Regions from separate parts of the Stenotrophomonas sp. YJH_SMC_73 genome, predicted to be linked through region 2. Evidence: predicted binding sites of a transcription regulator. Region 2 holds the regulator's gene; the other holds the start of a gene.
What was found. Region 2 encodes FliA, which starts transcription of late flagellar genes. Its sites were predicted from a motif close to TAAAGTTTNNCNNNCNNNGGCCGATAA; they were not measured.

Region 1: AC5P8R_RS20300 (flagellin) is a predicted target of FliA. The motif match lies at 1,531-1,557, and genes of this name have one in related genera.

Annotation. Positions count from the first base shown of each region.
Region 1 covers NZ_JCAFTJ010000018.1:209-5,187, forward strand. The annotation lists partial or broken gene AC5P8R_RS20295 (flagellin N-terminal helical domain-containing protein) at 1-146, opposite strand, end outside; gene AC5P8R_RS20300 (flagellin) at 219-1,436, opposite strand; gene flgL (flagellar hook-associated protein FlgL) at 1,836-3,038, opposite strand; gene flgK (flagellar hook-associated protein FlgK) at 3,035-4,915, opposite strand; gene flgJ (flagellar assembly peptidoglycan hydrolase FlgJ) at 4,924-4,979, opposite strand, start outside.
Region 2 covers NZ_JCAFTJ010000016.1:26,996-31,974, forward strand. The annotation lists gene flhF (flagellar biosynthesis GTPase FlhF) at 1-434, shown strand, start outside; gene AC5P8R_RS20050 (MinD/ParA family ATP-binding protein) at 421-1,308, shown strand; gene AC5P8R_RS20055 (RNA polymerase sigma factor FliA) at 1,305-2,051, shown strand; gene cheY (chemotaxis response regulator CheY) at 2,109-2,501, shown strand; gene AC5P8R_RS20065 (protein phosphatase CheZ) at 2,501-3,106, shown strand; gene AC5P8R_RS20070 (chemotaxis protein CheA) at 3,109-4,953, shown strand.

The sequences.
Region 1 (4,979 bases), on a different contig from region 2:
GCCAGGCCGGCGGCGTCGTCCTTGGCGCTGTTGATGCGCGAACCGGAGGACAGGCGCTGGATGGTGGTAGCCAGCGAGCTGCCGCTGGTGCTCAGGTTACGCTGAGCATTCAACGACATCGTATTGGTGTTGATGACTTGTGCCATGAGGAGAGGTCCTTGAGCGGTTGCACGTGAGTTGGGTTAGACGCCCCCGACGTGCCCCGGGGGCGGCTCATGTCAGCGCTGCAACAGGCTGAGCACGTTCTGCGGTACCTGGTTGGCCTGGGCCAGCATGGCCGTACCGGCCTGCTGCAGGATCTGGGTGCGGGTCAGTTCGGCGGTTTCCTTGGCGAAGTCGGTATCGCGGATGCGGCTGCGCGACGCGGACAGGTTCTCCGAGGAGGTCTGCAGGTTGGCGACCACCGAGGTGAAGCGGTTCTGGATCGCGCCGAGGTCGGCGCGGACGCTGTTGACCGATTCCAGGGCCTTGTCGACGATCGACATCGCCTTCTGTGCGCCTTCGGCGGTGGTGACGTTCAGGTCCTTGACGAAGCTGGCCGCTGCACCGGTCAGGGTGCCGCCGTTGGTGCTGGTCTCGGTCAGGCCCAGGCCGGCGAGGGTCGCGGCGGTGGCGCCGGCCGGCGGAGTCGCCGCGCTGACACCCAGCGCGAAGGTCTGGCCATCCTTGACCGAGGCCAGGCTGACGACGCCGGCATTGACCGAGGCAACCACGCCGGTTTCGCCCAGCTTGTTGTTGATCGCCGCGGCGGTGGCCGAGGTGATCGATTCGCCGGCCTTCACCGTGAAGTCGCTGATGGTGACCGTGGTGGCGGAGCCGCCCGGCGGGGTGACCGAGACCTGCAGGCCGGAGTAGGTGGTGTCGGCCGTCGCCTTGTCCACCGCCAGTGCGGTGCCGGTATAACCGTTGGCGAAGGTGGCCGCGCCCAGCGAATCGGCCTTGGCGTTGACCACGCTGTTGATGGCGATGGCCTGTCCGGCGTTGGCACCCACCTGGAACAGCTGGCTGGTGAAGCTGCCGTCCAGCAGCTTGGTGCCGTTGAAGTCGGCCTGCTTGGCGACGCGGTCGATCTCGCTGACCAGCTGGGTCACTTCAGCCTGCAGGGCCTTGCGGTCGCTGGCCGAGTTGGTGGCATTGGAGGCCTGCACACCCAGTTCGCGGATGCGCTGCAGGTTGTTGCCGACTTCGTTCAGCGAACCCTCGGCGACCTGGGCCAGCGAGATGCCGTCGTTGGCATTGCGGATGGCCACGTCCAGACCGCGGATCTGGGTGGTGAAGCGCTCGCTGATGGCCAGGCCGGCCGCGTCGTCCTTCGCGCTGTTGATGCGCAGGCCGGACGAGAGGCGCTGGATGGTGGTGGCGAGCGAGCTGCCGCTGGTGCTCAGGTTGCGCTGAGCGTTGAGCGACATCGTATTGGTGTTGATTACCTGTGCCATGGGGTCGTCTCCTCTTATATGGAACCCGTTGGTGAATGAAACGAAGCGCCGCCTGTTTTTTTGTGTGGCTGTGTGCTTCGCCGTTGCCAAATGAATAACGGCGCTTTGTCAACAACCTTTAGCCGTGAATTCCGTTGAAGCCAGAATTCGTTGCCTGAAGCTGTTTTCCCGGGGTTTTCAGCCCTGTTGCCAGGGTGGAAGCGGCCCCGGGAGGGGCGGTCGGGCAGGGCCTGACCAGCGCTGATGAAGGTATCGGCGGGGTCGGGCCGGGCTTGATGGAGAATCACGGAAAATCGGTCGGCGACGGCCAGGTGGCCGCGCAGCGGCGGGCAGGCGCGCAAACGAAAAAGGCCGCGATGCAGGGCATCGCGGCCTTTCGGGACTGACTCGGGCGGCGCGTCAGCGCAGCTTGTTGAACAGCGACATCGACTGCATCTGCGAGAAGATCGTCTGCGCCGCCTGCAGCGCGGTGCTCTGCAGCTGGTACTGGCTCAGCGCATCGGCGTAATCCAGGTCGCGCATCTGCGACAGCGTGGTCTTCAGGGTCACGCCATTGGCCTCGCGCATGTCGGCGGCATTGTCCAGCGCCTTCAACTGCGCACCGCCTGCGGCACGCGAATCGATCATCCGCTCGGAAGCGCGCGCCACGTCGCGCAGTGCGCTCTGCAGCTGGTTCTGCTGCGCAGTCATCTGCGCGGTGGTACCGGTGTCGGCACCCAGCGCCGCCACCAGGTTGTCCATGGTGGAGAAGATGTCGCGGCTGCTGGCGGCCTGTACGCTGAAGCTGTCACCCGCCGCCGGTGCGCCGGTGATGCGCAGGCGCACACCGTTCACTTCCAGATCGTCGCCGGCCTTGTAGGTGCCGGTTCCGGTCACGTTGCCCGCACCATCCACCACCTCGTACTGGTTGCCAGTGGTGAAGCGCACGCTGAAGCCCTGGCCGTTCCAGCTGTCGCTGCCGTCGCGGGTGATGTTGGTCAGCACGCCGTTGCCGGTGTTGCCGGCCGCGGCGCTGCCGTCGACGAAGCCATCGCCGGTGGGAATGCGCATGAAGATCTCGCTGCCGGGCAGCGCGTCCTTCACGTAGGTATCCGGACCGACTTCAACCTGGCGCTGGGTCTGGTCGCCACGGTAGACCACTTTGCCGTTGATCTTGGCAAACGGCGGGTCGCCGTCGTTGGTGCCACCGAACACGTAGCGGCCGGTGCCATCATCGGCATTGGCCAGCGACAGCAGGCCGTCGCGGATCTGGTTGACCTCGGTGATCAGCGTCTTCTTGTCCGCCGCGCTCAGCGCCGGGTTGCTGGCCTGGATGGTCAGATCGTTGACGCGTGCCATCAGGTCGTTGACCTGTGCCAGGGTGTTTTCCTGCACGCCCAGGCGGTTCTGCACGTTGCCGGCATTGAGCTTCATGCGGTCCAGTGCAGCCAGGCTGCGGTCAAGGCCGACCGCAGTGCCGGCGGCAACCGGATCGTCCTTGGCGCTGACGATCTTGCTGCCGGTGGCAATCTGCTGCTCCAGGTGGCTGAGCTTGGCCTGCTTGGCCATCATCAGCGACACCGACTGGTTGAACATCATGCTGGTGGAGATGCGGCTGCTCATCGGCGGACGGCTCCCAGGATGGTCTGGAACATGCTGTCGGCGGTCGAGATCAGCTGCGAGGCGGCCTGGTAGGCCTGCTGCAGGCGCAGCATGTCCGCCGCTTCCTCGTCCAGGTTCACGCCGGAGACTTCGTCGCGGGCTTCCTGCGCCTTGTCATTGATCACCAGCTGCGCGTCGAGCGAGTACTCGGCCGAGCGGGCGGCGGCGCCGACCTGGGTGGTCAGGCCACCCAGTGCACCGTTCAGTGTCACCGTTCCGGCGTTGAACGCCTTCGCGCTTTCCACCTTGGCCAGCTTCGACGCGTTGCTGTTGTCCGACGAACCGGCCGGGGTCGGGGTGATGTTGAAGGTATCGCCCACCTTCGGTGCACCGTCCAGCACGAAGCTCCAGCCGTTGGCGCTGATGGTCTGGCCGGGCGTGTAGGTCTGCGGCGGCCCACCGTCGATGGTGTAGGTGGTGGCCGAGGTGAACACGATCGCCGACGGATTGCGCAGGTTGGCGTTGGTCGAATCGGTGACGGTGACACCGCTCAGCTTGCCGGTACCGGTGTTGGCGGTGGCGGCCGCGCCCTTCACCGCTGCAGCGGCGGCGATGCGCGACGGATCGGTGATTGCCACTTCCATGCTGCCGGCCACGCCCGCGGTCGGCTGCAGCAGGAAGCGGTCATTTGCAGCCGGCGTACCGCCGACGACCAGCTTGACGCCGTTGATCACCAGCGGATCGGCGGCGGTGCCGGTGCCGGTCAGCGGGATGCTGGCGCCGGTGTCGGCGCGGCTGGCCTTCCAGTTGGTGCCATCGAACTGCAGCACCACGTTCTGCGCGTCCAGCTTGCCCAGGTCGCCGTAGGTTGCGCTGAGGCTGGCGGTGCCGGTATTGCTGTTGTTGCCGGTGACGCGCGGGTTGCCGATGGTGAAGAAGTCCCCGCCCAGCTGGCCATACAGGTCCACGCCCTGGTGGTGCGCTTGGTTGAAGCTCTCGGCCAGGCCCACCGCCAGCTTGCCCAGTTCAGCCTGGGCAGGGGTCAGCACGGTGTCGCGGAATTCCAGCAGGCCACCGATCTGGCCGCCGACCGCCTTCGGGTCGAGGCGGATGGTGTTGCCCTGGGTCTCCAGCGCCAACTGCAGGCGCTCGGGCTGGTACGGGTCGGCCACGGTGGTGACCTTGGTCGCCGTGGTACCCACCACCAGCGCGTTGCCGCCGGCGGTGTAGACATTCATGATGCCGCCGTCCTGGATCACCGCCGTGCCACCGGTGTAGCCGATCAGCTGGGTGATCAGCTGGTCGCGGCGGTCGAGCAGATCGGGTGCGGCAGAGGCGATGTTGGTGCCGATGGCGCCGTTGATCTGCGCGATTTCCTGCGCCAGGCGGTTGACCTCGGTGGCACCGGCCAGCAGGCCGTTGTTGACCTCGCTGTTGAGGTTGTTCAAGTGCGTGTTGAGCTGCACGAAGCGGTTGGCCAACGCCTTGCCGCCGTCGAGCATGTTCTGGCGGTCGGCGGTGCCGGCCGCGTTGGACGACAGGCCACTGACCGAATCGAAGAAGTTCGACCAGACGCCGGCCACATTGGTGGCCGCATCGGAGAACAGCGCGTTGACCCGGTCGGCCATGCCCGAAAGCTGTTTCAGGCGCGCCAGTTCACCGCTGCTGTCGAGCAGGCGCGAGATCGCCAGCTGGTCGGCCGTGCGGCGGATGTCAGTGATCCGGGTGCCGTTGCCGACCGTGCCATAGCCGTAGTTCTGCGGGTCGGCGGTAGCGAAGTTGACCTTCTGCCGGCTGTAGCCGGGCGTATTGAGGTTGGCCACGTTGTGGCTGGTGGTCGCCAACGCACGCTGGAAGGCGAGCAGGGCACCGGTACCGGTGGAAAGTACGCTGGACATGGGGTTCCTCAACGACGGGTGATACCCAGCGCCGCGGTCGCGGTGCTGGCGAAGGTCTGGCCAA
Region 2 (4,979 bases):
GCACCGACCTGGACCAGCTGCTGGAACGCTTGAAGGACTACAAGCTGGTGCTGATCGATACCGCCGGCCTGGGCCCGCGCGACCGTGCCCTGGCCGCCCAGCTGCAGTGGCTGCGCGCCGCGCGCCAGGTGCGCACCCTGCTGGTGCTGCCGGCCAACACCAGCTTCGGCGACATGGACGAGGTGGTGCGCCGCTTCGGTGCGGCCAACCTGCAGGGCCTGGTGCTGAGCAAGCTGGACGAGACCGGCCGCTTCGGCAACGCCCTGTCGGTGGCCGTGGACCACGCCCTGCCGATCACCTGGGTGACCGATGGCCAGGACGTCCCGGAGGACCTGCACCGGGCCAGTGCAGCCAATCTTGTACTTCGCCTTGAAGATTTGCGCCGAGCGGCCGATATGCCCTGCAACCCGGAGTTGAACCATGCCGTCGCGTGAGTACGCCAAGCTGACCAAGACCTTCCCGCTGTCGGCCACCCGCAGCGAGCCGCTCGGCCCTGTGCGCACCATCGCGGTGACCGGCGGCAAGGGCGGCGTGGGCAAGACGAATGTGTCCGCCAACCTGGCGGTGGCGCTGGCCGGCATGGGCAAGCGCACGCTGCTGCTGGACGCCGACCTCGGCCTGGCCAACATCGACGTGATCCTGGGCTTGAACCCCACCTTTACGCTGGCCGACCTGGTGGCCGGCCGCTGCTCGCTGGACGACGTCATCGTCGAAGGTCCGAACGGCGTGCTGGTGGTCCCGGCCGCTTCCGGCCGCCGGCACATGGCCGAGCTTGCCCCGGCCGAGCATGTCGGCCTGGTCAACGTGTTCTCCGAACTGGAACGCGAGCTGGACATCATGGTGGTCGATACCGCCGCCGGCATCACCGACGGCGTGCTGACCTTCTGCCAGGCCGCGCAGGACACCGTGGTGGTGGTCTGTGACGAACCGGCCTCGATCACCGACGCCTACGCACTGATCAAGGTGCTGTCGCGCGAGCGCGGCGTGGACCGCATCCAGGTGGTGGCCAACATGGTGCGCGACCCGAACGAGGGCCGCGTGCTGTACGAGAAGCTGACCCGCGTCTGCGAGAAGTTCCTTGCCGATGTCTCGCTGAACTACCTGGGCTGCGTGCCGCAGGATGACTGGCTGCGCCTGTCGGTGCAGCGCCAGCAGCCGGTGGTGAAGGCCTATCCATCCAGCCCGTCGGCGCTGGCGATCACCGAGATCGCACGCCGCACCGCGCGCTGGCAGGCACCGACCGAACCGCGCGGTGGCGTCGAGTTCTTCCTCGAACGCATCCTCAAGCAGCGTGGGGTGGCCGCATGAAAGGCGCAGCCCACCAGTACAGGGAAGTCCAGCGCTCGGCGGCCAACGAGGTCATCGCCCAGCATTCGGACCTGGTGCGACGCATCGCCCACCACCTGGCCGCGCGCCTGCCGGCCAGCGTCGAAGTCGATGATCTGATCCAGGCCGGCATGATGGGCCTGATCGAAGCCTCGCGCAGCTACGACGCCGACCAGGGCGCCTCGTTCGAGACCTATGCCTCGATCCGCATCCGCGGCTCGATGATCGACGAGATCCGCCGTGGCGACTGGGTGCCGCGCTCGGTGCACCGCCGTGCCCGTGATGCCGCCGCCACCATCCGCCGCCTGGAACAGAGCACGGGCCGTGCCGCCAGCGCCACCGAAGTGGCCGCCGCGATGGAGATGCCGCTGCCCGAGTACCTGAGGCTGATGGAAGACGCCGCACGTGGCCAGGTGCTGAGCCTGGAGTCGCGCATCGAAGACCAGGGCGAACTGGATACCGTCGCCCAGGGCGGCCCGACTCCACAACAGGTGCTGGAGCGCGGCGAGTTCGGTCGCGAGCTGGGCAAGGCCATCGGCCACCTGCCCGAGCGCGAACAGCTGGTGCTCTCGCTGTACTACGAGCAGGAGCTGAACCTGAAGGAGATCGGCGCGGTGCTCGGCGTGAGCGAGTCGCGGGTCTGCCAGATCCATGGCCAGGCCGTGCTGCGCCTGCGCGGCCGCCTGAAGATTTTCGAGGCCGTCGACGCCGGCCTGGAAGAATGAACATCCCCGAGGCGACTGCCCCCGGCCGCCCGGAATGAACAACAAAGGAACTCTGCTTTGAACAAGAACATGCGCATCCTCATCGTCGACGACTTCTCGACCATGCGTCGAATCGTCAAGAACCTGCTGGGCGATCTGGGCTTCACCAACACCGCCGAAGCCGAGGACGGGCATGCCGCGCTGTCGCTGCTGCAGAGCCAGCCCTTCGATTTCGTCGTCACCGACTGGAACATGCCGGTGATGACCGGCATCGAACTGCTCAAGGCGATCCGAGCCGACGCCAAGCTGAAGACCCTGCCCGTGCTGATGGTCACCGCCGAAGCCAAGCGCGAGCAGATCATCGAAGCGGCCCAGAACGGCGTGAACGGCTACATCATCAAGCCGTTCACCGCGCAGACGCTGGAAGAGAAGCTGGGCAAGATCTTCGAACGCCTGGCGGCCAGCGCCTGATGGATACCACGGTCGACAAGAACGCCCTCGCCCTGCGCCTGCAGGAAGCCCTGGATGCCCTGGAGTCCGGTGACGAAGCCGCCTGGCGGCAACGCATCGACGGACTGGTCGCGCTGCGCACGCAGCCGATGATGAGCGGCCTCTCGCGGCTGGCCCGCGAGCTGGGGCAGGCCCTGGGCGAACTGCCGACCGTGCCCAGCGAGGCCGGCGAACTGGACGATGCGTGCGCACGTCTGGACCACGTGGTGGCGATGACCGAACAGGCTACCCACCGCACCCTGGACCTGGCCGAGGAATGCCGCAGCCTGACCGAGCAGCTGCGCGCCGAAGGCCTGCAGCCAGGCCAGGACGTGCAGCTCGAGCGCATCCGCCACAACCTGACCGAGATCGCCCTGACCCAGAGCTACCAGGACCTGACCGGGCAGATCATCCGTCGCGTGGTCGGCATCGTCCGCCGCGTGCATGAAGGCTTCGGCGCGCTCGGCCTGCCGCCGGAACAGCATCGCACCGACCCGGAACTGGCCGGGCCGGCACTGAAGGGACTGGACCGCCACGCGGTCTCGCAGAACGACGCCGACGACCTGTTGTCGGATCTGGGGCTGTAAGCATGAGCGCGGTATCCGACGACATCACTGCCGATTTCATCATCGAGGCACAGGAAATCCTGGATCGCCTCGGCGAACAGCTGGTGTCGCTGGAGCAGGCACCGCAGGACACCGAACAGCTCAACGCGGTGTTCCGGGGCTACCACACGCTCAAGGGCGGCGCGGGTTTCCTCGGTGTCACCGCCATGGTCGAGCTGTGCCACGCCGCTGAAGAGGCGCTGGGCGCTGCACGTGCCGGCCAGGCCGTGCTGCAGGCCCATCACTTCGACGCCGCCCAGCAATCGCTGGACTACCTGCAGTCGATGCTCGATGCCGTGTCTTCCGGCACCGAGCCGGGCTATGCACCGCCGGACCTGATCGCCCAGTTCGACGTGCATGGCGGTGCAGCAGCGCCTGCCGCCGCTGCCGCCGCACCGGCGGCCGGTGCCGGCGACCTGATCACCGACGACGAGTTCGAGGCGCTGCTCGACCAGCTGCACGGTGGCAACGCACCGACTGCGGTGGCGCCGGCAAAGAAGGCCGACGACGGCCTGATCAGCGAAGATGAGTTCGAAGCCCTGCTCGACCAGCTGCACGGTGGCGCCGCACCCGGCGCCAGGCCCGCGGCTGCGGTGGCGCCGGCACCGATCGCCGCCCCGCGCCCGGCCACCGCACCGGCACCGGTGGCCAAGCCGGCCGCCAAGCCGCTGGCCGAAGCCGAACACACCGTGCGCGTGGACACCAAGCGCCTGGATGCGATCGTCAACCTGATCGGCGAACTGGTGCTGTCGCGCAACCGGCTCAAGACCCTGCGTGCGCGCCTGCGCGACGAGGAGCTGGACCGCGCCGTGTCCACCCTGGACATCGCCACCGCGCGCCTGCAGTCGGCGGTGATGCGCACCCGCATGCAGCCGGTGGGCAAGGTATTCTCGCGCTTCCCCAAGGTCGCCCGCGACGTCGCCCGCTCGCTGAAGAAGGAAGTGGACCTGGAGCTGATCGGCGCCGAGACCGAGCTCGACCGCAACCTGGTCGAAGCGCTGGCCGACCCGCTGGTGCACCTGGTCCGCAACGCCATCGACCATGGCGTGGAAATGCCCGACCTGCGCGAAGCACAGGGCAAGCCGCGGATGGGCCATGTGCGGTTGTCGGCGCAGCAGGAAGGTGACTACGTCAGCATCGAGGTGCAGGACGATGGCGCCGGCATCGATCCGGAAAAGCTGCGCGCGAAGGCACGCGAGAAGGGCCTGATCGATCCGGAAGCCGCCGCCCGCCTGAGCAGCGAGGAGTGCCTGCACCTGGTGTTCCTGCCCGGCTTCTCGACCAAGCAGCAGGTCACGGATATTTCCGGGCGCGGCGTCGGCATGGACGTGGTGCAGTCGCGCATCCGCGAACTCAGCGGGCAGATCCAGATCCAGTCGGAGCTGGGCCGCGGCAGCCGCTTCCTGATCCGCGTGCCGCTGACCCTGGCGATCCTGCCGACCCTGCTGGTGCAGGCCGGCGAGGACGTCTATGCGCTGCCGCTGGCGCGCGTGATGGAGGTACTGCACGCGCCGCGCACCTCGCTGGGCTGGTTCGATGGCCGTGCCGTGCTCGACCGCCGTTCGCACACGCTGCCACTGGTCGATCTGCGGCAGTGGCTGGATGTGACGCCGGCCGCATCGACCCTGCTGACCATCGTGGTGCTGCAGGCCGGCGAAGCGCGCTTCGGCCTGGTCGTGGACCAGGTCCGTGGGCGCGAGGAAGTGGTCATCAAGCCACTGCCGAAGGCCCTGCGCGGCCTGCGCGGTTACGCCGGTGCAACCTTGATCGGCGATGGTCGCATGGCGCTGATCCTGGATGTGGATGGCCTGCGCAGCCCGCACGACTGACCCGCTTGCTGAACCCGTAAAACCGT